Regions from separate parts of the Pantoea sp. NSTU24 genome, predicted to be linked through region 3. Evidence: predicted binding sites of a transcription regulator. Region 3 holds the regulator's gene; each other region holds the start of a gene.
What was found. Region 3 encodes PurR, which represses purine synthesis genes. Its sites were predicted from a motif close to CANGCAAACGTTTGCNTG; they were not measured.
Positions count from the first base shown of each region.

Region 1 (10,154 bases), 960 kb from region 3:
ATGATTTCACCTCGTTCCGCGCGGTGCAGTGTCAGTCACGCACGCCGTGGCGCAACGTGATCCACCTTAACGTGACGCGCCAGGGCGCTTACGTCATTGTGGATATCAAGGCCAACGCCTTTGTGCATCACATGGTGCGCAATATCGTGGGCAGCCTGATGGAGATAGGCTGCGGCAATCAGCCGGAGTCATGGATGGCAACGCTGCTGGCGGCGAAGGATCGGACATTAGCCGCCGCCACCGCCCGGGCAGAAGGGTTGTATCTGGTAGCGGTGGATTATCCATCGCACTTTGCGTTACCACAGCCGCCGATGGGACCGTTGTTCCTCGCGGATTAATTCACTTTCAGGACTTTAAAGGGCGCCCTATGGAGTTTCTCCATTTTCTGGTTGATTTTATTTTGCACATTGATGTGCATCTTGCCGAACTGGTTGCACAGTACGGTGTGTGGATTTACGCTATTTTGTTCCTGATTCTGTTCTGCGAAACCGGGCTGGTTGTCACGCCGTTTCTGCCAGGTGATTCGCTGCTGTTTGTGGCAGGCGCGCTGGCGGCGCTGCCGGGGAACGATCTTAATGTGCATCTGATGGTGACATTGCTGGTGGTGGCGGCTGTGCTGGGCGATGCGGTGAACTACACCATTGGCCGTCTCTTTGGCGAGCGGTTGTTCAGTAACCCGGACTCGAAGATTTTCCGTCGCAGCTATCTGGATAAAACCCACGCGTTTTATGCCCGTCACGGTGGAAAAACCATTATCCTGGCGCGTTTTGTACCGATTGTCCGGACCTTTGCACCGTTTGTGGCCGGAATGGGCCACATGTCCTATCGCCACTTCGCGCTGTTTAACGTCTCGGGTGCACTGCTGTGGGTGCTGCTGTTCTCGTATGCCGGCTACCTGTTTGGTGATCTGCCGGTGGTACAGGAAAACCTGAAGCTGCTGATTGTGGGCATTATCCTGGTCTCGATTCTGCCGGGTGTGATCGAAGTCTGGCGTCATCGCCGTCAGGCGAAGCAGCAGAAGCAGCCCTGAGGTTTCGCTCAGGGGTAAGACCAGATTTTTATCCACAGTCTGAACAGGTTGTGGTTTAATGAGCGACATTTACCGTCTGCTGAAGCGGTTTTCAGCAGTATCAAGACGACTGGACCAGGTCAGTTTTTAACAGAAAGGTCATCAATGAGCTGGATTGAACGCATTCTTAATAAGAGCACCACAACGCCTGCGCGCAAAGCTAGCATCCCGGAAGGGGTGTGGACGAAGTGTGACAGCTGTGGACAGGTGCTTTACCGCGCTGAACTGGAGCGCAATCTTGAGGTCTGCCCGAAGTGTGACCACCACATGCGTATGCATGCCCGTGAGCGCCTTGGCAGTTTCCTCGATCAGGGCACCCTGGTTGAGCTTGGCAGTGAACTCGAGCCTAAAGATCTGCTCAAGTTCCGCGATTCCAAGAAGTATAAAGATCGTCTGGTCGCCGCCCAGAAAGACACCGGCGAAAAAGATGCATTGATCGTAATGAAAGGTCAGCTGCACGGCATGCCGGTTGTGACGGCCGCCTTTGAATTTGCCTTTATGGGCGGTTCCATGGGCTCTGTCGTGGGTGCACGTTTCGTCCGTGCCGTTGAGCAGGCGCTGGAAGATAACTGCCCGCTGATCTGCTTCTCCGCCAGTGGGGGTGCCCGTATGCAGGAAGCGCTGATGTCGCTGATGCAGATGGCGAAAACCAGTGCGGCGCTGGCAAAAATGCAGGAACGCGGTCTGCCTTACATTTCTGTGCTGACTGACCCGACCATGGGCGGCGTCTCCGCCAGTTTTGCGATGCTGGGCGACCTCAACGTCGCGGAACCGAAAGCGCTGATCGGCTTTGCCGGTCCACGCGTTATTGAACAGACCGTGCGTGAAAAACTGCCGCCGGGCTTCCAGCGCAGTGAGTTCCTGATTGAGAAGGGCGCGATCGACATGATCATTCGCCGTCCGGAAATGCGCTATAAACTGGCGAGCCTGCTGGCCAAAATGATGAACCTGCCGGCACCGCTGCATGACGGTGAACAGTCCGTTCCTGCGACGACTGAATCGGAAAGCAACGAGGCCTGACAGGAGATAGAGAGGCACGCCCGTCGTGCCTCTTACCAATGCACCGTATACCGCAGCATCCGTCTGGCGGGTATCAATAAGCAAAACGGGACATATGGACAATCTTCACCTTCCTCAAGCCACGTCGCCTTTGGCCACGTGGCTTTATTATCTTGAGCACCTGCATACTCAGGCCATCGAACTGGGTCTGGACCGTATTCGTCAGGTAGCACTTCGTCTCGACCTGCTCAAACCCGCTCCTTTTGTCTTTACCGTAGCCGGAACCAACGGCAAAGGCACGACCTGTCGCACGCTGGAAACGCTACTAATCGCCGCAGGCTATCGCGTGGGCGTCTACAGTTCGCCCCATCTGGTGCGCTACACCGAACGCGTCCGGGTGCAGGGTCAGGAACTGAGTGAGGCGCAGCACTGCGCCAGCTTCGCGGAAATCGAGGCCGGACGGGCAGATATTTCGCTGACCTACTTTGAATTTGGCACGCTCTCGGCGCTGAACCTGTTCCGCCAGGCGCAGCTCGATGTGGTGATCCTGGAAGTCGGTCTGGGCGGACGGCTGGATGCCACCAATATTGTGGACGCTGATGTCGCCGTCATCACCAGCATCGCGCTGGATCACACTGACTGGCTTGGCCCGGATCGCGAAAGCATCGGACGAGAGAAAGCCGGTGTCTTCCGCGCCGGAAAGCCTGCTGTGGTTGGCGAAGCCGAAATGCCGCAGAGCATTGCCCGCGTCGCGCAGGAAAAAGGCGCGCAGCTGTTACAGCGTGATGTGGACTGGTCCTGGCATGCGCAGACGGAGAGCTGGTCGCTGCGCGATGCGCATGGTGAGCTGAACGATCTGCCGCTGCCGCAGGTGCCGTTGCCGAATGCGGCTACAGCGCTGGCGGCGCTGCGGGTTTCTGGCCTTGCGCTCAGTGAGGCGCAGATCCGCGCCAGCCTGCCACTGGCGATGCTGCCAGGACGGTTTCAGACCCTCAGCGAGTCACCACGCGTGATTCTGGATGTCGCTCACAATCCGCACGCGGCGACCTATCTGGCGTCACGGCTGGCGGCCCTGCCGAAACGCGGCAAGGTGCACGCCGTTGTGGGTATGCTGCATGATAAAGACATCGCCGGAACGCTGGCCGCGCTGGCGCCGGTCGTCGATGCCTGGTATTGCGCGCCGCTGACGGGGCCACGCGGCGCCAGTGCTGAGCAACTGCTGGACGCGCTGCCGCAGGGCGAGGCGTTCGGCTCGGTTGAGCTTGCCTGGCAGCAGGCGCGGCAGCGTGCTGCGCCGCAGGATATCGTGCTGGTCTGTGGTTCATTCCACACTGTGGCACAGGTCATGGAATCGATTGAAACGGAGAAAGGACGTGGCAAGTAAGTTTCAGAACCGTTTAGTCGGTACCGTTATTCTGGTCGCCGTGGGCGTGATTGTACTGCCGGGGCTACTGGATGGTCAGAAAAAGCATTACAAAGAGGAGTTCGCCGCCATTCCACTGGTGCCGAAACCCGACGATCAGCAGGACAGCGAGATGGTGCCGCCGGTAACGCAGTCTTTACCGGCTCAGCCACCGGAAGGTGCGGGCAGTGCTGTCAGCAACAGCAGCGGCGCAGCCAGTACCACGGCGGCGCAGGGGCGGACGCAGCCTGAGGAAGAGAGCGAGCCGGCCGTCGTGTCGCCGCCGCCGGTGCATCAGTCTGTGCCTGCTCAGACGGTGACGAAGCCGAAAGCGGAAGAAACCCGCAAGCCCAAAGTGACCGAGCAGACGAAGCCGAAAACGGTCGAGCAGCAGAAGCCAAAAACGGTGGAACAGCCTAAACCGAAGCCGGTTGAGCAGCCAAAAGCGGTGGAACAGCCGAAGCAGGATCAGCCGAAGCAGGAAGAGTCGCCGAAAGCCGCAGAGAGCACCGCCCCGGCTGGACAGGCTTACGTCGTACAGCTGGGTGCGCTGAAGAACGCCAGCAAAGTCAATGAGATCGTCGCGCAGCTGCGGCTGTCAGGCTACCGCGCCTTTACCGTGCCTTCGACGCCGGTACAGGGTCAGATCACCCGCATTTACGTGGGACCGGATGCCTCGAAAGCCAAAATGCAGAGCGCGGTGGGCGAGCTGAAAAGCCTCTCAGGGCTGGGCGGCGTCGTGAAGCCGTACAGCGCTCGTTAACGCGTTCATCGACGCTGCCGATAGCAATAACAGGCAGCGTCTTTGCGCCGCCAGATTCACCAGTTAAGCTGGTATCTGGTCTGAAAATATGAAGATTTTCAACGGACTGTCTGGCTGAAAATCAACCGGGCGAGGGTCTTTTTTTTCATCGCCCTTTTTATGGATGCAGAAAAAGAAAACCGCTACGCAAACGTTTTCTTTTTCTGTTAGAATGCGCCCCGAACTGGATGCAGGGGTGCAATTGCACTGGCGCTGGAAAAGTTCATGATCTGGATTGATTACGTCATTATTGCGGTAGTTGGTTTTTCGGCTCTGGTCAGCCTGGTTCGCGGGTTTGTCCGGGAAGCCTTATCTCTCGTTACCTGGGGATGTGCGTTTTTTGTCGCCAGTCATTACTACGCCTACCTTGCAGTCTGGTTTACAGGTTTTGACGACGAACTGGTTCGTAACGGTATTGCCATCGGTGTGCTGTTTGTGGCTACCCTGATTGTGGGGGCTATCGTGAACTACGTTATCGGCTCGCTGGTGGAAAAAACCGGCCTGTCGGGAACCGACCGGGTGTTGGGCGTCTGTTTCGGGGCGTTGCGGGGTGTGCTGATCGTAGCCGCTTTGCTGTTCTTCCTTGATACATTCACTGGCTTTTCCAGAAGTCCGGACTGGCAGCAGTCCCAACTCATTCCCGAGTTCAGTTATATCATCAGGTGGTTTTTTGATTACCTGAAAAGCACGTCGAGTTTTTTACCCCGGTGATGTGACCGGGAGTGCGGCTTAATGAGGAAATGACAACATGTGCGGTATTGTCGGTATCACCGGTTTCATGCCGGTCAACCAGTCGATCTATGACGCGTTAACGGTGCTCCAGCACCGCGGGCAGGATGCCGCAGGCATTTGTACTATCGATGCGCTGAAATGTTTCCGCTTGCGAAAGGCAAACGGCCTCGTCAGCGACGTTTTCGAAGCACGCCACATGCAGCGTCTGCAGGGCAACATGGGGATTGGTCACGCGCGTTATCCCACAGCGGGAAGCTCCAGTGCCTCTGAAGCGCAACCTTTCTATGTAAACTCGCCGTATGGCATTACCCTGGCGCACAACGGTAACCTGACGAACGCCCACGTGCTGCGTAAGCATCTGTTTGAAAAAGGCCGCCGTCACGTTAACACCACGTCAGATTCTGAAATCCTGCTGAATATCTTTGCGCAGGAGCTGGATCGTTTCCAGAATGACCCGCTGGAAGCCGATAACATTTTTGCGGCGGTCGCCGCCCTGCATCAGCAGGTGCGTGGCGCCTACGCCGTCGTCGCAATGATTATCGGGCATGGTATGGTTGCCTTCCGCGATCCAAACGGCATCCGTCCGCTGGTGCTGGGTAAGCGCGTCATCGCCGATGGCCGCACTGAATATATGGTCGCCTCCGAAAGCGTGGCGCTGGATACGCTGGGCTTTGAGTTCATTCGTGACGTGGCACCGGGCGAAGCGGTTTATGTCACCGAGCAGGGCCAGCTTTCGACCCGCCAGTGCGCGGAAAACCCGAAGAGCAATCCGTGCCTGTTTGAATATGTCTATTTTGCCCGCCCGGACTCCTTCCTGGACAAAATCTCCGTTTACAGCGCCCGCGTCCGTATGGGCACCAAGCTGGGCGAGAAGATTGCCCGCGAATGGGAAGATCTTGATATCGATGTGGTCATTCCGATTCCGGAAACCTCAACCGATATCGCGCTGGAAATTGCGCGTATTCTCGACAAACCCTATCGTCAGGGCTTTGTGAAGAACCGCTACGTGGGCCGGACCTTTATCATGCCAGGCCAGCAGTTACGCCGCAGCGCGGTGCGCCGCAAGCTCAACGCGAACCGCGCCGAATTCCGTGATAAAAACGTGCTGCTGGTGGATGACTCGATCGTCCGCGGCACCACCTCCGAGCAGATTATTGAGATGGCGCGTGAAGCGGGCGCGAAACGGGTCTATCTGGCCTCTGCGGCCCCGGAGATCCGTTTCCCGAACGTCTACGGTATTGATATGCCAAGCGCCACCGAGTTAATCGCCCACGGTCGCGAAGTGGAAGAGATCCGTCAGCTGATTAAAGCCGATGCGCTGATTTTCCAGGACCTGAACGACCTGATCGAGGCGGTGCGTGAAGAGAACCCGGAGATTGCACAGTTTGAGTGCTCCGTGTTTAACGGCGTCTACGTCACCAAAGATGTCGATCAGCAGTATCTGGAGTATCTCGAATCGCTGCGTAACGATGACGCCAAAGCGCTTCAGCGGCAGAATGAAGTCGAGAACCTTGAGCTGCACAACGAAGGCTGATGTGGCACTGAGCCGGTCAGGATAAAGCAGGGCGGGAGCAATCCCGCCCTGTTTGTTTTCAGAATCCCGCTGGCCGCGTATGATGGCGCACTGGCAGATATAAGGTTGGACTATGAAACGACTCATCATTGGCATCTCTGGCGCAAGCGGGGTGATTTACGGCGTGCGCCTGCTGCAGGTGCTGCAGCAGGTGGAAGGGGTGGAAACGCATCTGGTTATGAGCAACGCGGCGCGGCAGACCCTGGGGCTGGAGAGCGACTATTCGCTGCGCGATGTCCAGGCGCTGGCCGATGTGGTGCATGACGTGCGCGATATTGCTGCAAATATCTCGTCCGGCTCGTTTAAAACTCTGGGCATGGCGATCCTGCCCTGCTCGATGAAAACGTTGTCGGGCATCGTCCACAGCTACAGCGATTCATTGCTGACCCGCGCCGCGGATGTGGTACTGAAAGAGCAGCGCAAGCTGGTGCTGTGCGTGCGGGAAACCCCGCTGCATGTCGGCCATTTGCGGATGATGACCACGGCCGCAGAGCTGGGGGCGATTATTATGCCGCCCGTGCCCGCGTTTTATCATCGCCCTGAGACTATCGACGCGCTGATCGATCAGACCGTGAACCGGGTCATCGACCAGTTTGATATTGAATTGCCGGAAGATCTCTTTACGCGCTGGCAGGGTGCATAAAGTTCCGCTGGCGCACTTATTTAGTGCATAAGCGCGCCAGGGATCACTCTTCGTGCATTTGATGCACCAAAAGTTAACAACATCGCTTTTTCTCTTTTACTTCGCTGCTATATTCCCCTCACAAACACAGCATTTTCACCGGTCTGACGTCACGCTAACTGCGTGGATTGCTTGCAGAACTGGCATGAAACATGCAGATTAATTTGCGCAAACACATCACGAACCACATAACAAAAAGCACTTTACTTGAGGGTAATCTATGAAAAAGCGTGTTCTGGCTCTTTCCCTGATGCTGGGCTTATCCAGTGCTGCCAGCGTTTTTGCGGCCGTACCGGGTTCGATCCGTATTGGTACAGATCCAACTTACCCACCGTTTGAGTCGAAAAACGCGCAAGGCAAGTTAGTGGGCTTCGACATCGAGCTCGCTAACGAAATCTGTAAACGCATTCATACCCAGTGTACCTATGTTGAAAGTGACTTTGATGCGCTGATCCCGTCGCTGAAAGCGAAGAAAATCGACGCCATCATCTCCTCACTCTCAATCACCGCCAAACGTCAGGAAGAGATTGCCTTCTCGGAAAAACTCTATGCGGCGAATGCGCGTTTAGTGGCACCAAAAGGCTCTAAGATCGAGCCGACCATCGAGTCGCTGAAAGGAAAAAATATCGGTCTGCTGCAGGGCACCACCCAGGAAACCTATGCTAATGAAAACTGGCGGCCAAAAGGCGTAACCATTACGCCTTATGCGAATCAGGATCTGGTCTATCAGGATCTGAATGCCGGACGTATTGATGCAGCTTTCCAGGATGAAGTGCAGGCCAGTGAAGGTTTCCTGAAGCAGCCGGTCGGTAAGAACTATGCGTTCGCCGGTCCTGCGGTGAAAGATGACAAGATTTTTGGCGTCGGCACCGGTATGGGACTGCGTAAAGATGACAGCGAGCTGAAAGCGGCTATCGATAAAGCGTTTACCGAAATGCGTAAAGATGGCACCTACGACAAGATTGCGAAGAAATACTTCGACTTTAACGTGTACGGCGACTAACCATCCTGTCGCTTTATCCGCTATGCAGTACGCCGCTCTGCCCGCCTGAGCCGCTTCGCTCGGGGCAGACGGTATCTGCAAAGACGAGATAGAGCTAAACTGCCCGTCGAACGCTGGCGGGCAGCGTTTCGTTTTCACCCCACGACAGGACCCTCTCGATGCTGTATGGCTATTCTGATGTAATTCTTCGGGGCACCCTGGTAACGCTGGAACTGGCGCTTACCTCCGTGCTGCTGGCGGTGCTGCTGGGCCTGATTGGCGCAGGCGCGAAACTGTCACGCAACCGGCCTCTGGCGATCATTTTTGAAGGTTATACCACGCTGATTCGCGGTGTGCCGGACCTCGTGCTGATGTTGCTGATCTTCTACGGCCTGCAGATTGTCCTCAACCAGGTGACCGACGCGCTGGGCATGGCGCAGTTTGATATCGACCCGATGGTGGCTGGCATCATTACACTCGGCTTTATCTATGGTGCCTATTTTACCGAAACCTTTCGTGGTGCCTTTATGGCGGTGCCAAAAGGACAGATCGAAGCGGCTACCGCGTTCGGTTTTACCAGCGCGCAGGTGTTCCGCCGCATTCTGTTCCCCGCCATGATGCGCTATGCACTGCCGGGGATCGGCAACAACTGGCAGGTCATTCTGAAAGCCACCGCACTGGTTTCGCTGCTGGGGCTGGAGGATGTGGTGAAGGCGACCCAGCTGGCGGGCAAAAGCACCTGGCAGCCGTTTTACTTCGCCATCGTCGCGGGCGTGATTTATCTGGTATTTACCACGATTTCTAATGGCGTGCTGTGGTGGCTGAACCGTCGCTACACTGTCGGCGTGAAGAGGGCGAGTTATGATTGATATTATTCAGGAATACTGGAAATCGCTGCTCTGGACCGACGGCTATCGTTTTACCGGCGTCGCTATCACGCTATGGCTGCTAATCCTGTCGGTTACTCTTGGTGGATGTCTGGCGATTTTGCTGGCGATAGCGCGGGTGTCGCCTAACCGCTTTATCAGCTTTCCGGTCTGGCTTTTCACCTACGTGTTTCGCGGTACGCCACTCTATGTCCAGCTGCTGGTGTTCTATTCAGGCATGTATACGCTGGAAATTGTCAAAGGCACTGAGCTGCTGAACGCTTTTTTCCGCAGCGGACTGAACTGCACGCTGCTCGCGTTTACGCTGAACACCTGCGCCTATACCACAGAAATCTTCGCGGGGGCGATTCGCTCGGTGCCCCACGGCGAGATTGAAGCGGCGCGGGCCTATGGCTTTTCCACCTTTAAGCTCTATCGCTGCATTATCCTGCCTTCGGCGCTGCGGACGGCGCTGCCGGTGTACAGCAATGAAGTGATTCTGATGCTGCACTCTACGGCGCTGGCTTTCACTGCCACGGTGCCGGATCTGCTGAAAATCGCGCGGGATATTAACTCCGCGACCTATCAGCCGTTTACCGCCTTTGGTCTGGCGGCTGTGCTCTATCTGATTATTTCTTACGTGTTGATCAGCCTGTTCCGCCTGGCGGAACGCCGCTGGCTGGCCCACGTGAAACCCTCTTCATCGCATTGAGTAGAACTATGGCTGACAATAAATTAAGCGTCACCGAATTGCATAAGCGTTACGGTGAACATGAAGTGCTGAAAGGGGTCTCGTTGACGGCTCAGGCGGGCGATGTGATCAGTATCATTGGCTCGTCCGGTTCAGGGAAAAGTACCTTTTTACGCTGCATCAACTTTCTCGAAAAACCGAGTGAAGGCACCATTGTGGTCAATAACCAGCAGATTACGCTGGTGCGCGACAAAGATGGTCAGCTCAAAGTGGCTGATAAAGAGCAACTGCGGGCGTTACGCACCAGCCTGACCATGGTGTTCCAGCACTTTAATCTCTGGAGCCACATGACGGTG
Region 1 covers NZ_JBKIWZ010000001.1:2,067,968-2,078,121, reverse strand. Annotated here, with positions in the region: gene truA (tRNA pseudouridine(38-40) synthase TruA) at 1-338, shown strand, start outside; gene ACLHDD_RS09765 (DedA family protein) at 368-1,030, shown strand; gene accD (acetyl-CoA carboxylase, carboxyltransferase subunit beta) at 1,175-2,089, shown strand; gene folC (bifunctional tetrahydrofolate synthase/dihydrofolate synthase) at 2,184-3,452, shown strand; gene dedD (cell division protein DedD) at 3,442-4,233, shown strand; gene cvpA (colicin V production protein) at 4,498-4,983, shown strand; gene purF (amidophosphoribosyltransferase) at 5,021-6,538, shown strand; gene ACLHDD_RS09735 (UbiX family flavin prenyltransferase) at 6,651-7,220, shown strand; gene argT (lysine/arginine/ornithine ABC transporter substrate-binding protein ArgT) at 7,480-8,262, shown strand; gene ACLHDD_RS09725 (histidine ABC transporter permease HisQ) at 8,421-9,110, shown strand; gene ACLHDD_RS09720 (ABC transporter permease) at 9,103-9,819, shown strand; gene hisP (histidine ABC transporter ATP-binding protein HisP) at 9,828-10,154, shown strand, end outside.
Region 1: a site for PurR is predicted at 4,417-4,434, ahead of cvpA (colicin V production protein). Genes of this name have one in related genera too.

Region 2 (10,154 bases), 320 kb from region 3:
GTGTTTCCACGCTGGATCTGGAAAACCTGCCGCGTAACGATCAGGGCAACGTTGACTTCAGCGAAGATTTCTTTGGTAAAGAGGCCTTCCTGACCGTCTCGGGTCAGCTGAATGGCGAAACCTACGCCAGCGCCCTGTCGAAAATCTACACCTTCGGCCCGACGTTCCGCGCAGAAAACTCTAACACCAGCCGTCATCTGGCGGAATTCTGGATGCTGGAGCCGGAAATTGCGTTTGCCTCGCTGGATGATGCGGCCGACCTGGCGGAAGCCATGCTGAAGTATGTCTTTAACGCGGTACTGGAAGAGCGCGCCGATGATATGGCCTTCTTTGCCGAGCGCGTAGACAAAGAAGCGGTAGAACGCCTGCAGCGCTTCATTACCACCGATTTCGCGCAGGTCAACTATACCGATGCGGTCGAGATCCTGATGAACTGCGGTCAGAGCTTCGAAAACCCGGTTTCCTGGGGCATCGACCTCTCTTCTGAGCATGAACGCTATCTGGCTGAGAAACACTTCAAAGCGCCAGTCGTGGTGAAAAACTATCCGAAAGACATCAAGGCATTTTATATGCGCCTGAACGACGATGGTAAAACCGTAGCGGCAATGGACGTTCTGGCGCCGGGCATCGGTGAAATCATTGGCGGTTCACAGCGTGAAGAACGTCTGGATGTGCTGGATGCGCGACTGGAAGAGATGGGCCTGAACAAAGAAGATTACTGGTGGTATCGTGACCTGCGTCGCTACGGTACCGTGCCACATTCTGGCTTCGGTCTGGGCTTTGAACGTTTAATCGCCTATGTCACCGGCGTACAGAATGTCAGGGACGTTATTCCCTTCCCACGTACGCCACGCAACGCGAGTTTCTAAGATTAAGCATTAAATATAAGAAATTCATATATATAAGGAGGTCGGCACTGCCGGCCTTTTTTTATTTTTATAAATTTTGAGTTGTCTCACAAAGTTCCGTATTTTTTACATTTTGTAATACATATTTTCCTTTGGAAACCAGATTACGAGTTTAGTAGCATTTTCGCGCTAGAATTACGGCGGGGGGGATGGAAAGATGCGTGCAGACACAGGAAGACACCAAACTTCGCTCAGGGTTCCGTAAAGATTTCCTGACGGCAGTGGCAGGTGTACAAATAACTCCAATGAGGGTAATGAATAATGATGAAGCGCAATATTCTTGCAGTGGTTATCCCTGCTCTGTTAGCCGCCGGCGCAGCAAACGCTGCAGAAATCTATAACAAAGACGGCAACAAACTGGACCTGTACGGTAAAGCTGTTGGTCTGCATTACTTCTCAGATGACGACGGCAACAACGGTGACAACTCTTATGTTCGCTTCGGCTTCAAAGGCGAAACCCAGATCAACGATCAGCTGACCGGTTACGGCCAGTGGGAATACAACATTCAGGCGAACAACTCTGAAGGTTCTGACGCACAGGACGGCAACAAAACCCGTCTGGGCTTTGCCGGTCTGAAATTCGGCGATGCTGGCTCAATCGACTACGGCCGTAACTACGGTGTGGTCTACGATGCAATCGGCTGGACCGATATGCTGCCAGAGTTCGGTGGCGATTCAGGATATTCAGATAACTTCATGAACGGCCGCAGCACCGGCCTGCTGACCTACCGTAACACCAACTTCTTCGGCCTGGTTGATGGCTGGGACTTTGCCCTTCAGTATCAAGGTAAAAACGAACGTGACTCTATTCGTCGTTCCAATGGCGACGGCTATGGTGTATCTACCACCTACGTTTCTCCAATCGGTGTAGGCTTCGCAGCGGCATATAGCAGCAGCGACCGTACTGATGCGCAGGCAGCCGGTGCACAGACTACCATCACGCCTAGCGCCGCAAATGGCGGTGGTGCTGCATTTACCAACGTGACCGGTCAGGGCGCAGGCAAACGTGCTGAAAACTGGGCAACTGCTCTGAAATACGATGCGAACAACGTGTACCTGGCTGCAATGTACGGCGAAACCCGTAACTCAACACCAATTACCACTACCGGTACACTGGCTAACGGTAACGCTTTCTCAACAACTGGCTTTGCTAACAAAGCGCAGAACATTGAGCTGGTTGCACAGTATCAGTTCGACTTCGGTCTGCGTCCATCCCTGGCCTACGTACAGTCTAAAGGCAAGGATATCGAAGGCGTGGGCGATGCTGACCTGGTCAAATACTTCGACGTTGGCGCGACTTACTACTTCAACAAAAACATGTCTACCTACGTTGATTACAAAATCAACCAGCTGGATGACAACAACCGTCTGAATCTGAATACAGATGACGTTGTGGGTGTTGGCCTGGTTTACCAGTTCTAATCCTGCTTCAGCATGTTAAAAAACGGGGCTCTGGCCCCGTTTTTTTATGGCTGCGATTCCCGATATCAGCCTTTTACGCCACCTTTCCCACTGCATTCTCACGCTGACCTCCCCGTCACGTTATATGTCGCGCAAAATGCAGGAATTTGTCTCGCAAACGGTTGGCATTTGCCCGGTCGGGCGCTAACCTGAGAGTCCTCTTGCTTACGTTCACGCTAATGGACCTGACACATGTTTGAATCGATCTCTGCGGCACCCGCCGATCCTATTCTTGGGCTGGCCGATCTGTTTCGTGCCGATGACCGCCCTGAAAAAATCAATCTGGGTATCGGCGTTTATAAAGACGAAACCGGCAAGACTCCGGTGCTGACCAGTGTTAAAAAGGCTGAGCAATACCTGCTGGAAAACGAAACCACAAAAAACTATCTCAGCATTGACGGTCTGGCGGATTTCGCCCGCTGCACCCAGGCCCTGCTGTTCGGCAATCAGAGCCCGCTTATCGCTGCCAGCCGCGCACGCACCGCGCAGACGCCGGGCGGTACAGGCGCACTGCGTGTTGCAGCCGATTTCCTTGCTACGCAGACCACGGTGAAGCGGGTCTGGATCAGCAATCCAACCTGGCCGAATCATCACAACGTGTTTAACGCTGCCGGTCTTGAAGTCTGTGACTATCACTATTACGACGCAGAAAGCCATTCGCTGGACTTTGAAGGAATGATCGCGTCGCTGCAGCAGGTTCAGCCGGGTGATGTGGTGCTGTTCCACGGCTGCTGCCATAACCCGACCGGGATTGACCCGACCGCAGAGCAGTGGCAACAGCTGGCGCAGCTCTCTCAGGCCAATGGCTGGCTGCCGTTATTCGATTTCGCCTACCAGGGCTTTGCCCGCGGTCTGGAGGAAGACGCAGAGGGTCTGCGCATCTTTGCCGCCTCACATCAGGAGCTGATCGTTGCCAGCTCTTACTCCAAGAACTTTGGTCTTTACAACGAGCGCGTGGGTGCCATCACGCTGGTGGCAGCGGATGCTAACGTAGCCGATACCGCGTTCAGCCAGGTGAAATATACTATCCGCTCCAACTATTCCAACCCACCGGCTCACGGTGCGGCGGTGGTCGCCACGATCCTGGGCAATGACACGCTGCGCACGATCTGGGAACAGGAGCTGTCGGATATGCGTCAGCGCATCCAGCGCATGCGTCAGCTGTTTGTAAACACCCTGGCGGAAAAAGGCGCACAGCGCGATTTCAGCTTTATTATTAAACAGAACGGTATGTTCTCGTTCAGCGGCTTAACCAAAGAACAGGTGATTCGCCTGCGGGAAGAGTTTGGCGTCTATGCCGTCAACTCAGGCCGCGTGAACGTGGCGGGCATGACGCCAGACAATATGTCGGCGCTGTGTGAAGCGATTGTCGCCGTGCTGTAACGCAGACGACGAAACAAAAAATGGGCCGGATGGCCCATTTTTTTATGGCAGGAAAAAGGCGTTTTTTTACTGCAGGAAAGGGTTGCTGATGCGTTCATGACCCAGCGTGGAGATCGGGCCGTGACCGGGCAGAAACGTCACATCATCGCCCAGCGGCAGCAGTTTGCTGCGGATAGCCGCGATTAACTGCTGGTGATCGCCCTGCGGGAAGTCAGTGCGCCCGATGCCGCCATTGAAAATGACGTCACCGGAGATCAGCAAGCGCCCCGGACGATCAAAGAACACAACATGTCCGGGCGAGTGTCCCGGACAGTGCAGCACCTCCAGCGTGGTCAGACCGACCTGCACGCTCTCGCCCTCTTCCAGCCAGCGATCGGGGGTAAAAGGCGCGCACTCTTCCAGTCCGAACATCCGGCTCTGCGTGGGCAACGCCTCCAGCCAGAAAGCATCGCGCTTTTGCGGCCCCACAATCTGAATATCATAGAAGGCAGCCAGCTCCACGGCGGCCCCGACATGATCCAGATGGCCATGCGTCAGCAGGATCTGAGCGGGTTTGAGACTAAGCTGTTCCAGCGTTTGCTTAATCAGTTCAGCATCGCCGCCAGGGTCGACCAGCGCGGCTTCACGCGTGGTCTCGCACCAGATAACGGAACAGTTCTGAGCAAACGCTGTAACAGGAATAATGTGATAATTCATAACGCTCCATGACCGGCTCACGCAGCGTTGCCGGTGTCGTTACCAGTGCCTGACCGGCCCGGTGTCAATGTGCACAAAGTTACTGCGGGGGTAATATCCTACACCACCGGCGCGCAGAGATAACGCCGCTTTGCGTACATTCGCTAACGAAACCCCTTCAATATGAAAATCCATCGCCTGACCTTTGGTGTGATAGCTGTGCTTTGCTACCCCAGGGCCGCTCTCGCGCAGCATGTTATTGGTGGCCAGAGAGCGATAGCCCGACACCAGCTGGATCGGCTTGCGCATGCCCAGCAGGGCCTGCAGACGGAAAATCTGGTCAAACAGATGGGGGTCGATGCTTTTGACTTTGTTGGCGCGATAGTCCCGGAAAAAGTGATTTAATCGTGACAACTCATCCTTGTCGTAACTCTTACCATTAAAAAACTCAGTTTTAAGGGTTTCACCGGTGTGAAGGTTATTGAGCATCAGCACACGCGGACGAGACGTTGAAAGCGAGGCCCTGGCAGAAGCTGGCAGGAGTGCCAGTCCGGCGGCGGCGCTACTGCAGAGCAGTAGTTTGCGACGAAGAGAATCAATAGTAGACATGTAGCGGATTACCTGAGAGTCAAGCCATAGTCATGTGCAAAAAGCGCACAGGCCGAACCATAACTTTCTCTCAGTGGAGCGTCAACCCACCTGCCCGCAGTTTGCGAGGCGACCCGCACCGGGATCGCCTCTGGCTGCCTCTTCTCCCTGCACCGCTAACGATGCAAAATCAATCACTAGAGCAGCAATTGCTCTGCGCGGCTCAGCGCCTGGCTGCCCGAACGCGCCGTATCATCATAATTGTAAATATCTGTGCGGAACTGCGGTTTGCCATCATCCGCGACCCATGCCGTCAGATAGTAAAGATTGACCGGTATGCGGTGGCGAATCGGCACATAGCGCGTATCGCCCTCTTTCAGGGTGCTGGAGATGCGGGAGTCATTCCAGCCTGCATCCTGCAGCAGCAGACCCGCCAGTTCGGAGGCCTTGTTCACCCGCACACAGCCTGAGCTGAGCGCACGGATATCGCGCTGGAACAGGTTATGGTTGGGCGTGTCATGCAGATAGATCGCATCCGAGCTGGGCATATTGAATTTATAACGTCCCAGCGCGTTGGCCTCACCCGGTGCCTGAATCAGCCGGTAAGGAAATGAAGAGGCGGTCACCATACGCCAGTCGATCATGCTGGGATCGATCACTTCGGCGTCCGCGCTCCAGCCCGACAGCAGGGTGTAACCATGCTTGTAGAGATAGGTCGGATCCTGCTTCACTTTGGGAATGATATCCTTGCGCACCAGCGTCGTCGGCACGTTCCACGGCGGATTCAGCACCACATTATTCAGCGCGCTGCGCATCAACGGCGTTTTACGATCGGGACGCCCGACGATAACCCGCGAGGAGAGAATCTTATTGCCGTTGTTGTAGTAGATCAGCGAGTAGTTGGCGATGTTGACCATGATGCCGTTGTGCATATCGTCCGGCAGCAGACGTAGTCGCTGAATATTCAGCGCCAGCAGCGAGGCGCGCATCTGCGGGGAGACGTTGAGCCACTGCCGCGTTCTGGCCCCGATAGCGCCATCGCCATCCAGTCCCTGCCACTGCTGGAAACGCTTCACCGCCGCCACCAGCGTCTCATCGTAAATATTGGCCGTGTTGCCGTCCAGCGTCTGACTCTGGACGTTGCCGGGCGACTGCGGCGCAGGGGAAATCAGATTGCTGATCGGCGCGGCAGACGGGCTGACCGCCACCGGCTGGTCGCTGTGCGTCACCGGCGAAGAGGCGACCGGCACCGCATCGTCATCGGGTGCCGGTGCATTCACCTGCGCCGTTAACATGCCGCTGCGCTGCAATATTTCCCGCAGCGCCGGTACATCAGCGCTGACCTGACCCGGACGCAGCGTTTCACTGCTTTTCAGCTGTGGCCAGGGCTCCCGGTCGCTGAGCAGCGTCTTCAGCGCGGCGTGCATCAGCTTATACTGGGGATGCTGCGGCTGCAGTGAGGCGATAAAGTGGCTGGCCGCTCCGGCATTGACCGCATTCTGCCACTGATTGACCACCGCAACCGACGGCTGCGTCAGTCGGTAGGGAACGTTGCTATAGAGCCAGGTCTCCCCCTGGGTCGGGACGCTGGAGACGAACTGCAGATAACCCAGCATCGCATCAGAGAGCGTGACATCCCGCGCAAACCCGGTAATCGCCGGGTTAGTCAGACGCTCAATCCAGCGGGTGAACTGCGGTTGAACGCCGGACAGCGCCACCTCGGCCAGCTGCTGCTGAAACTTCTCCACCGCCTGAGTATCCTGCCAGAGCGGCTGCATATTGCGTGAGGCGTAGAGCGCCGCCAGCGGCGCCTGATAAAACGGCTGATCGGCGCTGGAAAAAGCCTGGCGGATACGTTGCTGACTTTCAGAGACGGAGAGTGCCGCATGCGTTTTGCCGGGCAGCGCAGCGATAATCGCAGCCTGTGGTAGCGTAAATGGAACAGCTGTTAGCGCCAGCGCTAACAATGATATAACGCGATGATGATTAACCTTTTTTACCAGCAACATCCCTGCCCCCTTATCTTCTCAACTCCGCAGCGTTCCCTGTAACGACTGCGTTCGGGCTCCTACTCATAATGTTGAGTATACAAACAAAAACGGCATTTGCCTCCTGTGACAAATGCCGTGACCAGATTAACCAATGGTTCAGTTTTTGACTACGTTTCTGCCCCGGAATTTTCAGCGGTTAAATCGGGTAACGCATCCACGTCGCTTCCCGGCCGTACCGGTGAGGGATCGGCGGCAAAACCACGCAGCCCAACCACATGAACGTGCTCAGTGTTATTGAACACTTTACGCACCAGTTTGTAGGTCGTGCCTTTCTCCGGGCTGATGTTTTCTGGTGCGGCAATGACCAGCTGCATCTCCAGTCGCTCACACAGCTCAAACAGCGTAGCGATGGAACGGGCATCCAGTCGCGCCGCCTCGTCGAGGAACAGCAGACGGCAGGGCGAAATGTCTTTGCCGCGCAGACGGCGTGACTCCTCTTCCCAGCTCTGCACCACCATTACCAGAATGGACATACCGGTACCGATCGCCTCACCGGTTGACAGCGCGCCACTCTCTGCGCGCAGCCAGCCATCCGATCCACGGTTAACTTCCACTTCCATCTCCAGATAGTTGCGGTAGTCCAGCAGCTCTTCACCGATGGTCTGCGGCGTGCGCTGCCCCATGTCGATATGCGGGTTCAGGCGCTGATAAAGTTTCGCCAGCGCCTCCGAGAAGGTCAGGCGGTTGCTGTTAAACAGATCCTGATGCTGTTCATGCTCTTCCGACAGGGTATCCAGCAGCATCGCGTGGGTTTCACGCACGTTCACGTTGAGCCGCACGCTGCGGACCTGACCGAAGCTGACGGTCTGCAGGCCCTGGTTAAGCTGGCGAATACGGTTCTGCTCGCGCTGAATGGTTTTGCGAATGATATTCGCCGCACTGCGGGAGCTGATCGCCAGCGTCTGCTCACGCGCAGTCAGCTCTTCGGTCAGCCGGTTCAGCTCGATTTCCATCTGCTCGATCGCTTCTACCGGATCGTCCGTGCGGATAATATCCTGACGGATACGCTCGCGCAGATGCTGGTAGACCGCAATAAAGAACTGAATTTTCCGTTCCGGACGTTTCGGATCTTCCGACAGCCGCAGCACATCGCGCAGATGTTCGTTGTCCGCCACCGCCAGACGCAGCGCACCCAGCGCTTTATCAGACATCGAGCGCAGCTCATCGCCGCTCAGGTAGGCCAGCTCGCGTCGATGCAGACGACGCTCCACGCCATTCTCTTTCACCAGACGCAGCACGGTACACCAGCCCGCTTTCGCACTGACGACCTGTTCACGCACCTGATGATAATTTCGCTCCAGCTGGCGCAGTCGCTTCTGCAGGTTTTCCATCTCCGCTTCACAGAAGGTCAGCTGTTTCTCCAGCTGGTTACGGCGGGCGCGGTTGTGGCTCAGAGCCGTGTAAAGCTCATCGCGACGCACGCGTGCGCGCGCTTCTGCGCTGCTATCGGCCTGAACGCCGATAGCCTGCATCTCCTGCTGCAACTCTTTCAGCATGTCGCGTTTAGCATCCCAGGCGCTCTTCAGCGAGGCGAGCACCTGGTTGTACTGCGTGAGCTGGGCCTGATGCTCACGCAGGCGATCGCGACAGCGGCTGCGTTCGCTTTCCGCCTGCTCCAGACGCTGGCGCAGCTTATCGCTGAGATCATTGTTGCCGTTGAGCATGCCCGCAGAGTCTTCATAGCTGAAGTGTGCGCGGCGCTGTACCACTTCGGTCAGGGCAAAAGCCTGCTGACGTGCGCTGCGCTGCTGCTGCTGCGCCTGCTGATAATCGGCCTGAAGCTGCTCATGCTGCTCCGGATCGCTCTGCAACACCGCGAGGATCGGTTCGAGCTTCGCCAGTTTAGCGCCATGCTGATGCAGGAAGCGCGCTGCGTCCTGCGCGGCATCGACCTGCTCACGAATCTCTTCGCAGCGATCGGCCAGGGTATCGTCCAGCAGCAGATTAACGCGAGGCAGCAAACGGTTTAACTGCGACACGCCCTCTTTCGCCAGCTCATACTGCTGACGCTGCTGCTGATTGTTGCTTTCATGCTGATTCAGTGCCCGCTCCAGCTCTCCCCGGCGTGCGCCCAGCTGACGGATCTGCGCCTCTGGATCGTCATCAAAGGCGACGGCCAGATGTGAACCGATAAAACGGCTGAAAGATTGATGCAGACGCTGGGTTTTTTGCACATCGAACGACAGCGTTGCGTAGCGTTCCGCCAGTTTGTCGCGCTCAAGGTGCAGCTGCTCAAGCTGATTCTCACGCGCGGCACGGCCAAACAGCGGGATTTTCGGAAAGCGCGAGTAGCGCCACTGACGATCCGCGACCTTCACGACAACGGCATTCTGCAGCTCATCGACGCTGAAGACGCTGTCATCAAAGGATTGTGGATCCCCTTCGATCAGATAGAGATCTTCCGGGCACTCTTCCAGCCCGTCCAGCATCTCGCGCACCTGCGCAAGATCGGGTACCACAATCGCATGACGTGACGGACCGTAGAGCGCCGAGAAGTAAGGCGCATCATCCAGGGTCACATCATCATAAATTTCAGAGAGCAGGACGCCGCCAAAACGTTCGGCCAGCTGGGTCAGACGCGCATCTTCTGCACCGCCAGGCTGGCTCAGCCGCTCGATTTGCTGCTCGACATCGCGCTTGCTGGCAGCCACTTCGTCGCGCTCGACGGTCGTTTCGCGTTCACGCTCCAGCAGCTGCTGCATATATTCAGTGACATCCTGGCTGCTGTTGAGCGCCTGGCCGGTCTGCTCGCTGAGCTGCGTCAGGATCTCCTGCGCCGCCAGCCAGTGAGGTGCCCGGGCGGTCAGGCTGGTGATGCGCTCACGCAGCTGCTCCAGCTCCTGACGCATCTTCATGCGCTGCTCACCGGCGTCTGATACGCTGCTGTTCAGCTGCTCAATCTGCGCTTCCAGCGCCTGCTGCAGGCCCGCCAGCGCATCGGGTTCGTAGTGCTGCCCCTGACGCTTGCAGAACTCGGCCAGCAGACGCTCCGCCTCATGCTGCTCGCGCAGACGCTGCTCCAGCTCGTTAAGACGCAGACGCAGCGACGAGAGCTGCTCGGCGTGATGACGCTGATTGCTGGCATCGC
Region 2 covers NZ_JBKIWZ010000001.1:787,500-797,653, reverse strand. Annotated here, with positions in the region: gene asnS (asparagine--tRNA ligase) at 1-869, shown strand, start outside; gene ompF (porin OmpF) at 1,170-2,330, shown strand; gene ACLHDD_RS03880 (amino acid aminotransferase) at 2,562-3,752, shown strand; gene ACLHDD_RS03875 (MBL fold metallo-hydrolase) at 3,819-4,448, opposite strand; gene ACLHDD_RS03870 (DUF882 domain-containing protein) at 4,488-5,036, opposite strand; gene ldtD (L,D-transpeptidase) at 5,213-7,024, opposite strand; gene mukB (chromosome partition protein MukB) at 7,174-10,154, opposite strand, start outside.
Region 2: a site for PurR is predicted at 2,481-2,498, ahead of ACLHDD_RS03880 (amino acid aminotransferase). Genes of this name have one in related genera too.

Region 3 (10,154 bases):
AAAGGGCGACCAGCGGCATGATGGTGGCAAACACTTTGCTGGCGCGGGCGGCAGGATAGCGATCTATCACCAGCGCCTGCCAGCTCACGGCAGCGGCACAGACACCAATCGCCTGAACGAAACGCAGTACCAGCATCAGAGAGATATCGCTGACCCACAGCATGCCGGCGCAGCCAACGGCAAACAGCGCGAGGCCGGCCAGCAGAACTGGCTTGCGGCCAATCCTGTCCGAGAGCGGACCCCAGAAAAGCTGACCACAGGCGAAGCCCGCCAGAAAGAGACTCATACTGGCGCTGATCAGTCCGGGTGAGGTGTTAAAAGTCTGCTGCATCGCACCGAATGCGGGCAGGTACATATCCGTAGCCAGAAAGCCCAGCATACTCAGCAGGGCAAGATAGGGCATAAATCCTTTGTTCGATAACATCTGATTCTCAGGGTTGCAGGATAAACGCGGCAGAGTGTAAAAGGTGCGCTCGCTGCTGTGAAACGCTAATATTTGCCGATTGCTGTTAAAATTTTTGAAGGCTGATTATGTGGTCCGAATATGCATTAGAGGTGGTTGACGCGGTAGCCCGCGGAGGCAGTTTCAGCGCGGCAGCCCAGGAGTTGCATCGGGTGCCCTCTGCCATCAGCTACACCGTGCGCCAGCTCGAGCAGTGGCTGGCAGTCCCGCTGTTTGAACGTCAGCATCGGGAAGTGGTACTGACTCCGGCTGGGGAACATTTTGTGCGCGAAGGGCGCAGCGTCATCAAAAAAATGCTCGCTACCCGCAGACAGTGTCAGCAGCTGGCGAATGGCTGGCGCGGCCAGCTGAGTATTGCCGTTGACCGTATCGCCAAGCCTCAGCGTACCCGTCAGCTGGTCAAAGATTTCTATCGCCACTTTCCGGACATGGAGCTGAGCATCAGCTATGAAGTGTTTAATGGTGTCTGGGATGCACTGGCTGATGGGCGGGTGGAGATCGCGATTGGCGCCACTCAGGCCATACCGGTAGGCGGACGTTTTGCCTTCCGCGATATGGGCACACTGAACTGGCGCTGCGTAGTCGCGCCCGATCATCCTCTGACGCAGGCAAGCCAGATCGATGATGACACACTGCGCAGCTGGCCGTCACTGGTACTGGAAGACACCTCGCGGGCGTTGCCGCGCCGCATGACGTGGACGCTGGATAATCAGCGCAGGCTGGTCGTGCCGGAGTGGCAGACCGGGCTGGAGTGTGTGCAGGCTGGATTGTGTGTGGCGATGGTGCCCGGTCATCTGGCCAGGCCACTGCTCGACAGCGGCGATCTGGCCGAGCTGACGCTGCCGGTTCCCTTTCCGGACAGTCCCTGCTGCGTCAGCTGGGCAGAAGATCGTGCATCACCCGCGACAGGCTGGTTGCTCAGCTATCTGGGTGATGCACAGACGCTTAATCAGGAGTGGTTAAGCGAAGATTAACGTCGGTAGTCGCGGAACGGGCCGTCGGCGACGGAACGACGTTCGATCAGCGTCGGGTGAACCTCAATGGTTTGCGACACTTCGCGTTTGCTGGTGATACGGTCCAGCAGCATATCCAGCGCTTTTTCACCCAACTGGGCTTTTGGCTGATGAACGGTGGTCAGGGCTGGTGCGAAATAGCGCGCGTTGCGCACATTGTCATATCCGATCACCGAAATATCCTGAGGAACGCGCAGCCCCATCTCATCGGCAGCACAAATCGCGCCCATCGCCATGATGTCGCCGCCACAGAACACCGCTGTAGGACGCTGTTTCTGCGACAGGATCTGCTGCATTGCCTGATAGCCTGATTCCGGCTCAAAGTCACCCTGAACAATCCATTCGTCCCGTGGCTGAATACCTGCTTCTTCCAGCGCTTTCAGGAAACCGGCATGGCGGCCGCCACCGGTATTACGCTCCATCTGGCCGGGGATAGCCCCGATATCACGGTGTCCGCGTTCAATCAGATAGCGGCCAGCCAGATAACCGCCCTGGAAGGCATTGTCCAGCACTGTGTCGGTGAAATCAGCGCGGGATTCGCCCCAGTCCATCACCACCATCGGGATATTACGGTTCTCTTCCAGCATCTGCAGCAGGTCGTCCGGGTATTCGGAGCACATCACCAACAGGCCGTCTACGCGCTTCTGCGCCATCATACTGAGATAGGCGCGCTGCTTTTGCAGATCGTTATGCGCATTACCCAGGATCAGCGTGTAGCCTTTATCAAAGCAGTGATTCTCAACGGCTTCGATAATTTCAGCGAAGTAGGGCGCTTCGCTGGAGGTAGCCAGAAGCCCCAGCGTGCGGGTGTGGTTCACTTTCAGGCTGCGTGCCACGGCGCTCGGCGAGTAGTGCAGTTCTTTAATCGCCTGCCAGACCGCATCACGCGTCTCTTCAGCGACAAAGCGGGTTTTGTTAATGACGTGCGAAACGGTGGTTGTGGAGACGCCAGCGCGTTTTGCCACATCTTTTATTGTTGCCATGAGAATCGGACTCCAGTGCTTATCTAACGCTATGATAAGCTTAATGTTAAACGTTTGCGTATGCTCAGGGAATTTTTCGCAAAAATGCCGCGTTTATGGCGGCTGAACAGCCGCTGGCGGAGGTAAACACGCCTGAAAAGATGCGCAAACGGAATCAGCGTTGCGCGCGTTGCGCAACGAAAGCGGGATTCTAACAAGGCTGGGCGGATAAAACGAGATTTTTACCGTATCCTGTGGGAAAATGGAGTAACCCTGAAAACAGTAAGGTTAAGAGGTGAGCAATGAGTTCCGATCTCAAACTGGCGTTAATGACCACCGTTGGCTGTCTGCTGATGATTGTGGCCTTTAGTTTTACCGCCATTCTGCACTAAAAAAAAGCCGGGACTTTCCCGGCTTTTTTTGGCTGTGTTGCGGTTCAGCGGATAGTTTTCGGCGTCATAACCCGGCGGGCACCGATGTAGTGACGCTGCCAGTAATCTTCCCCTAAGGCGCTAATCTGAATATCTTTGCCGGTACGTGGCGACTGAATAAACTTGCCGTCGCCCAGGTAAACACCGACATGATCGGCGGTGCCGCGGCCATTAATGCGGAAGAAGACCAGGTCCCCTTTCTCCAGTGATTCACGCTTGATCGGCGCGGCATCACGCAGGTGGTACATCTCGTTCGCGGTGCGTGGGATCTTAAACTTCACCAGATCTTTGTAGGCGTACCAGACCAGGCCACTGCAGTCGAAACCCGTGTGCGGTGATGTTCCGCCCCACTGATAGGGTTTACCCAGCTGGCCCATCAGCTTTGTCATCGCCGTTTCACGCGCTTTCTGGTAACGCTGACGGTGAGACTTACTCATTTTAATCGTGCCGGTTTCGCGGGCGTCCGCGTCGGCAGTTTTCAGCGTACGCTGATGACCATAACGTTTCTTTTCATGATTCTTGCTGATACGGGCAGTTTTAAGCGAGGTCTTTTTAGCAGGTGTCTGTGTCGCGGTGAGTTCAGCTTTTTTCTGTTTCTTTGTTTTGAGTTTCTGAACCGGCGTCACGCGCGGTTTTTTTGTGACCGTTTTGACCGTGCGACGCTTGCGACGTTCATCGTCGCGCGCACTCTTTTTCTCTGCTTTATGCGTACTGACGTTCACCGGTGCGTGAGGCGACGCAGCGGCAGTGTTGAAAAACAGTTGCGCAAAGGCCAGCATGAAAAGCGTAATGATTAAACGCATAGTCCGTTAGTCAGTTAAGTTGTCATGGCCACTACGCACCGTGACAAAGTTGAGATTAATCTGATCAAAGATCAGCGCCCAGGCCATTCTAGTCCAGTTCTTTTAAAAACTGTAAGGCCTTTTATTATTAATCTTTGTAACCATCGAAATTGCGTCGAAAATGAACATTTTCAGCGTCTTATATCAGCAAAACTATTACGAATTATTAATCTGTTATCCACTGTTAATCATCAGGAAATGTGACGCATTGCGACATAACTTAACCATGATGGCTATTCAGGCGGGCAGCAGGCAAAATCTCGTTTTCAGTCCAGCTGCGAAGTCGCTACAATAAACAAACACGAAGTCGCGAATTAAGGAAGGCAATTATGAGTACTGTAGAAAAAATTCAGCGCCAGATCGCAGAAAACCCGATCCTGCTGTACATGAAAGGTTCCCCGAAACTGCCAAGCTGCGGTTTCTCTGCACAGGCGGTGCAGGCGCTGTCAGCCTGTGGTGAGCGTTTTGCTTACGTGGATATTCTGCAGAACCCGGACATTCGTGCCGAGCTGCCGAAATACGCCAACTGGCCTACGTTCCCGCAGCTGTGGGTTGATGGCGAGCTGGTCGGCGGATGCGACATCATCGTTGAGATGTTGCAGCGTGGTGAACTGCAGTCACTGATCAAAGAGACCGCAGAAAAATTTAAAGAAGCAGAATAAAAAAAAGGCCGACATCACGTCGGCCTTTTTCATTGTGCACGATTACGCCGTTTCCCCGGCGTCTGCGTCGGCAGCGTCTCCGGCAAAGGGGAGCGGCCAGCCGCCCAGACGTTTCCAGCGGTTAACCAGCTCACAGAACAGGGTTGCCGTCTGCTGAGTATCATAAAGCGCGGAATGCGCCTGTGAACTGTCAAACTCCATTCCCGCGGCTATACAGGCTTTCGCCAGTACGGTCTGTCCCAGCACCAGTCCGCTCAGGGCGGCGGTGTCAAAGGTGGCAAACGGATGGAACGGATTACGTTTCAGGCTGGCACGTTCCGCTGCGGCGGACATAAAGTTAAGGTCGAACGTGGCGTTGTGCGCCACCATGATAGCGCGGTTACAGCCGCTGTCCTTAATCCCTTTACGTACCATTTTGAAGATAGCGTGCAGCGCTTCATACTCGCTGACCGCGCCCCGCAGGGGATTGCTGGGGTCGATGCCGGTAAAGGCGAGTGCTTCCGGATGCAGCAGCGATCCGGCAAAGGGTTCGACGTTGAAATGCAGCGTCTGATCAATCCCAATCCAGCCCTCTTCATCCATTTTCAGCGTAATAGCGGCAATTTCCAGTAACGCATCGGTCTGCGCATTGAAACCTGCGGTCTCAACGTCGATCACCACCGGGTAGAAGCCACGGAAACGTTGATTGAGTGCATTAGGGGAATTCGATTCAGACATCAGGATCTCGCTGCAGAAAAAGGGCAGCGCGCATTATGGCAAAAAACAGGGCCGGGTGCAGCAGATAGAGCGCAGAGAAGGGGATTCAGCCCGCCCGGGCGGGCAGGCTGAGAAGCCATTTAGTTGCCAAGGCCTTTACCGGCATCTTTGTTTTCGATCAGCTCGATTTTGTATCCATCGGGATCTTCAACAAAGGCAATAATGGTCGAGCCACCTTTAACCGGGCCGGCTTCACGCGTGACTTTACCACCGTCATTACGGATGCGTTCGCAGGCCGCTGCTGCGTCATCCACGCCCAGCGCGATATGGCCATAGGCGTTGCCCAGGTCATAGCTGTCGACGCCCCAGTTGTAGGTCAGCTCAATGACCGCCCCTTCACTTTCATCGGTGTAGCCCACAAAGGCCAGGGTGTATTTATATTCGGTGTTTTCGCTCTGACGCAGCACGCGCATGCCCAGCACACGGGTGTAGAAATCGATTGAACGTTGCAGATCGCCAACGCGCAGCATGGTATGAAGTAAACGCATAACATCCTCTTTGAAATAAAAACGCCATCGCCGGATGACCCAGCGCTAAGTATAGCGATCAAAATCGCCTGTGAATAATGGCTGCCGTCATCGTCCCGGACGACAGCCGGACCCGATTACAGCGTCGGGTAATCGATATACCCTTCCGCGCCGCCGCCGTAGAAGCTCTCCGGGCGCTGCGGGTTGAGTGGCGCATCCTGTTGAAGACGTTCAACCAGATCCGGGTTTGCGATGTAGTCACGACCAAAGGCGACCGCATCAATCAGACCGCGACCAATCAAATCATCCGCTTTCTCTACGGTATAGGCACCGGCCCCGATGATAGCTCCCGGGAAAAGATCGCGCACTTTCTGACGGAAAGCGTCGGTGTAAGGTTTGCCGCCCGCCCAGTCTGGCTCTGAGAGGTGCAGATAGGCGATGTTGCGTTTCGCCAGCTCGCCGATGTACCACAGCGCCGCCTCTTCTTCGTCCGGGCCGTTGTCCAGATTCTGGAAACTGCCAATAGGTGATACGCGAATACCGATGCGATCGGCTGACCAGTTGGCGATGACCGCGTCAACGACTTCCAGCGCAAAGCGGCCACGTTTTTCGATACTGCCGCCATACTCATCGGTACGCCGATTGGAGTCAGGAGCCAGGAACTGATGGATCAGATAACCGTGCGCCGAGTGCAGCTCAAGCAGGTCAAAATCCGCTTCACGCGCGTTAGCCGCAGCCTGACCAAAATCAGCCACGATCTGCTGAATCTCGGGCACGGTCAGTTCGCGTGGTACAGAGGTTTCTTCGCGATAAACGCTGCCATCTTCCGCACGCAGAGAGGTGCGGGTTCCTGCAGGCAGGGCTGAAGGCGCAACAGGCGCTTTGCCTTCCGGCTGCACGCTGTTATGCGAAATCCGACCGGTATGCCATAACTGTACGGCAGTGTGGCCGCCCGCCTGATGCACGCCGTTGTTGATGTCTTTCCACGCTGCAATCTGCTGCTGGGTGTGCAGGCCTGGCGCACCGGCATAGCCTTTCGCCTGGAAGGAGATCTGGGTCGCTTCGGTGATGATCAGGCCGGCGCTGGCACGCTGGTGGTAATATTCCGCCATCATCGGCGTCGGGATATCGCCTGGCTCAATGCTGCGCAGACGGGTCAGCGGTGCCATAAAGACGCGGTTCGGGACGGTAATTGCGCCAACTTTCAGCGGACGAAACAGCTGGGTACTCGCCATAATAGCTCCTGATTAGTAGACCAGTCGTCTACAAACACGTTTTTTAAAAATCAGTGGCGTTTGAGCCACTGTTCGATGGTACTCAATGCGAGGCGCAGTGGCTGCGCCTCGCGGGAAATTTTGCTCTGCAGGCTGGCGCCAAGCCACAGCAGCGACAACAGCTCTGCCATCTGCGCCGGAGGCTGTGGAAGCTCAAGTGACTCCTGCTCCACTGCGGCGAGCAGCGTCCGCGCGTAGAGGGCCGTGATTTTGGCTGCTCCCTGCTGCAGGGCCACGCGCATCGGCTCAGAGAGGTCGCATACTTCAGCTGAAACTTTGACGCCCAGGCAGCCCACGATATGCCCCTGCTGAACAAACAGCTCAACAGCGGCACGGAAATGATTAAGCAGACGCTCCGCTGGCGTGCCATGAGTCTGATTAAGCTGAAGCTCCACATCCTGCAGGTAACGCGCAAAGTAGCGTTCCAGTAGCGCCACGCCAAACGCCTCTTTAGAGCGGAAATAGTAGTAGAAGGAGCCTTTCGGCACCGCCGCCTGGGTCAGCAGCTCACTCAGCCCCATGCCGGTAAAGCCGCGCTGCAGACAGAGCTGCTCACCTGTCTGCAGCAGGTGTTCGCGGGTTTCATTACGCTGTAGACTTTTATTCATGGCAAAGAGATTAGTAGACCGGTCGGTCTGATGCAACGCGACAGGGTCCATTTCGCACAGAGTGTTCACATAACTGGCCAGGAACGGGATAATTCTGGCCGTGCGGGGCGGACTTCCTGATCAACCAGGCTACGCTTTTAATTAACGCTGTATTCTTTGAAACGGGAGGCGTGGTGGCCGAACAGCTTGAGTTTTTCCCGGTTCCCAGCCCCTGTCGCGGTATCTGCCAGACGGATGCACGCGGCTACTGTCTGGGATGTTTACGCAGCCGCGACGAGCGGTTTAACTGGCTGCGCTTCAGCGATGCGCAAAAGCGTGAAGTCATTCGCCTGTGCCAGCAGCGCCGTCTGCGCATGCAACGGCCGCAGAAAGGTGAGGAGCCGCACGAACCCCAGCAGCCAGAGTTGTTCTGATAGCTGTCTGCATTCTGCTTTCCGTTATACTCTCTGACACGCTAATTTCAGCTAATGCGCAACAGGAAGAACGTCATGTCAGAACCGCAGGCCATCGCCTTACAGGGTCCCGTCTTTTCACCGCTGGTTATGGGGTACTGGCGCCTGATGGAGTGGGGCATGTCGCCTCAGGAGCGGGTCGCGTTTATTGAGCATCATCTGAACCTGGGGATCACCACCGTCGATCATGCGGACATCTATGGGGATTACCAGTGCGAAGCCGCATTTGGTGAGGCGCTCAAGCTGGCCCCCGGCCTGCGCGATCGGCTGCAGATTGTGACCAAATGTGGTATTGCCACTCGCGCCCGGCCCGAAAATCAGATTGGCCACTACATCACCGATAAAGCGCACATCCTGCAGAGCGCGGAAAATTCGCTGCGCCATTTCCACACCGATCGTCTCGACCTGTTATTGATCCATCGACCCGATCCACTGATGGCAGCGGACGAGGTTGCAGATGCTTTCATGGCGCTGCATCAGAGCGGCAAGGTGCTGCACTTTGGCGTTTCTAACTTTACGCCTGCCCAGTTCTCACTGCTGCAATCCCGCCTGCCGTTCTCGCTGGTCACTAATCAACTGGAGATCTCTCCCGTGCAGCAAAGCGTCCTGCTGGACGGATCGCTGGATCAATGTCAGCAACTGCGTATCCGGCCGATGGCCTGGTCCTGCCTGGGCGGAGGCCGCCTGTTTACCGATCCTCATTTCCAGCCTCTGCGTGATGAACTGGACGCGATCCGACAGGAAACCGGTGCAACCAGCCTGGATCAGGTGGTCTACGCCTGGATACTGATGCTGCCTTCGCGACCGCTGCCGATTATCGGTTCAGGCAAAGCGGCACGGGTAAGTGAGGTCGCCGGAGCGCTTGACCTGACGCTGACGCGTCAGCAATGGTTCCGCATTCGTAAAGCCGCCCTGGGGTTTGATGTGCCCTGAAGCGTAAAACTGCGTCAATTTCCGGCAAACCAGCGTAACAGCAACCAGACTTATCGCACACCCTGGTCTGCAAATGGAGTCACCATGAAACTGAAAGCAGTTGCGCTATATGCATTGATCGCCTGCGGCTCAGCTCAGGCTGCCAGCAAGGAGGTTACCATCCATCAGGTTACCGCCGAAGGCGTCGGTCAGTCGCTGGGCACCGTCAGGATCGACGAGACGCAGTATGGCCTGCAGTTCACGCCCGAACTGCAGGGGCTTAAGCCAGGCATTCATGGCTTCCATGTTCACGCAAAAGGGAGCTGTGAGCCGGGCGATGCTGAGGGCAAGGTCGTTGCCGCTGGTGCGGCGGGCGGTCATCTTGATCCGGCTAACAGCGGTAAACATCTGGGGCCTTATGGCGAAGGTCACCTGGGCGATTTACCTGCAATCTATGTGGATGACGCGGGCAAGGCCACTTATCCGGTGCTGGCACCGCGGCTGAAATCTTTGCAGGAGATTAAGGACAAGGCGTTGATGGTGCATGCCGGTGGGGATAATCACGCCGACCATCCCAAACCGCAGGGCGGCGGCGGGGCGCGCTATGCCTGCGGCGTTATCTGACGTTATCGGGCGGCCGACACCCGCCGCCCGCATTTCATCCGCCTGTTTAGTAATTGTTGTACCATCCCCGGCATTTCCCCCCTATGATATTGATTCAGGTACGAAAGCGTGACGGGGAAGGAGCAGGAAAAATGAAAGTGAAGGGCGCATTACTGCTGTGTCTGCTGCTGGTCGGATGCGATAAACCCAATGATACGCAACTGGTGACCGAAACCGGTCGTGAGCTTCAGCGCACTATCGACACCAGTCCGATGCGTATTACCTGCGAAAAGATTGCCAAAGGGCGCGAATGGCTGAGCCGCAACATGGTGCGAAAGCTGGAGAAGCAGGGGTGCGATCAGGTCTTTCGCAGCGCCACTGAAACCAATTTTACCGACACCACCATCTATCGTCACACCATGACGATGGTCTGTGGCGGAATCCAGGGCCAGAGTTTCACCGGCAGCGAACTGACGCGCCGGTTTATCTTTTCACCGGATGAGAAAGCGCTGGTGATCGAGCCGATGACGGGCATGGACAAAACCCGCTTTGAAGGCCACAAAACATTGCAACAGCTGCAGGAGGACTTCAACCGCCAGCAGCAGCAATATTGTCAGTGATCAGGCAGGCACCGCCTGCTTCAGCTGGGCCAGCGAACAGCGTAAACGCCAGATGATACCCGCCAGTTCGCTGGCCTCATGGCTTTCCA
Region 3 covers NZ_JBKIWZ010000001.1:1,110,699-1,120,852, forward strand. Annotated here, with positions in the region: gene punC (purine nucleoside transporter PunC) at 1-424, opposite strand, end outside; gene punR (DNA-binding transcriptional activator PunR) at 532-1,437, shown strand; gene purR (HTH-type transcriptional repressor PurR) at 1,434-2,459, opposite strand; gene ACLHDD_RS05485 (YnhF family membrane protein) at 2,741-2,830, shown strand; gene ACLHDD_RS05490 (C40 family peptidase) at 2,875-3,672, opposite strand; gene ACLHDD_RS05495 (Grx4 family monothiol glutaredoxin) at 4,038-4,373, shown strand; gene rnt (ribonuclease T) at 4,416-5,090, opposite strand; gene gloA (lactoylglutathione lyase) at 5,210-5,617, opposite strand; gene ACLHDD_RS05510 (alkene reductase) at 5,734-6,831, opposite strand; gene ACLHDD_RS05515 (TetR/AcrR family transcriptional regulator) at 6,882-7,478, opposite strand; gene ACLHDD_RS05520 (DUF1289 domain-containing protein) at 7,652-7,891, shown strand; gene ACLHDD_RS05525 (aldo/keto reductase) at 7,967-8,863, shown strand; gene sodC (superoxide dismutase [Cu-Zn] SodC) at 8,948-9,466, shown strand; gene ACLHDD_RS05535 (hypothetical protein) at 9,598-10,065, shown strand; gene ACLHDD_RS05540 (FUSC family protein) at 10,066-10,154, opposite strand, start outside.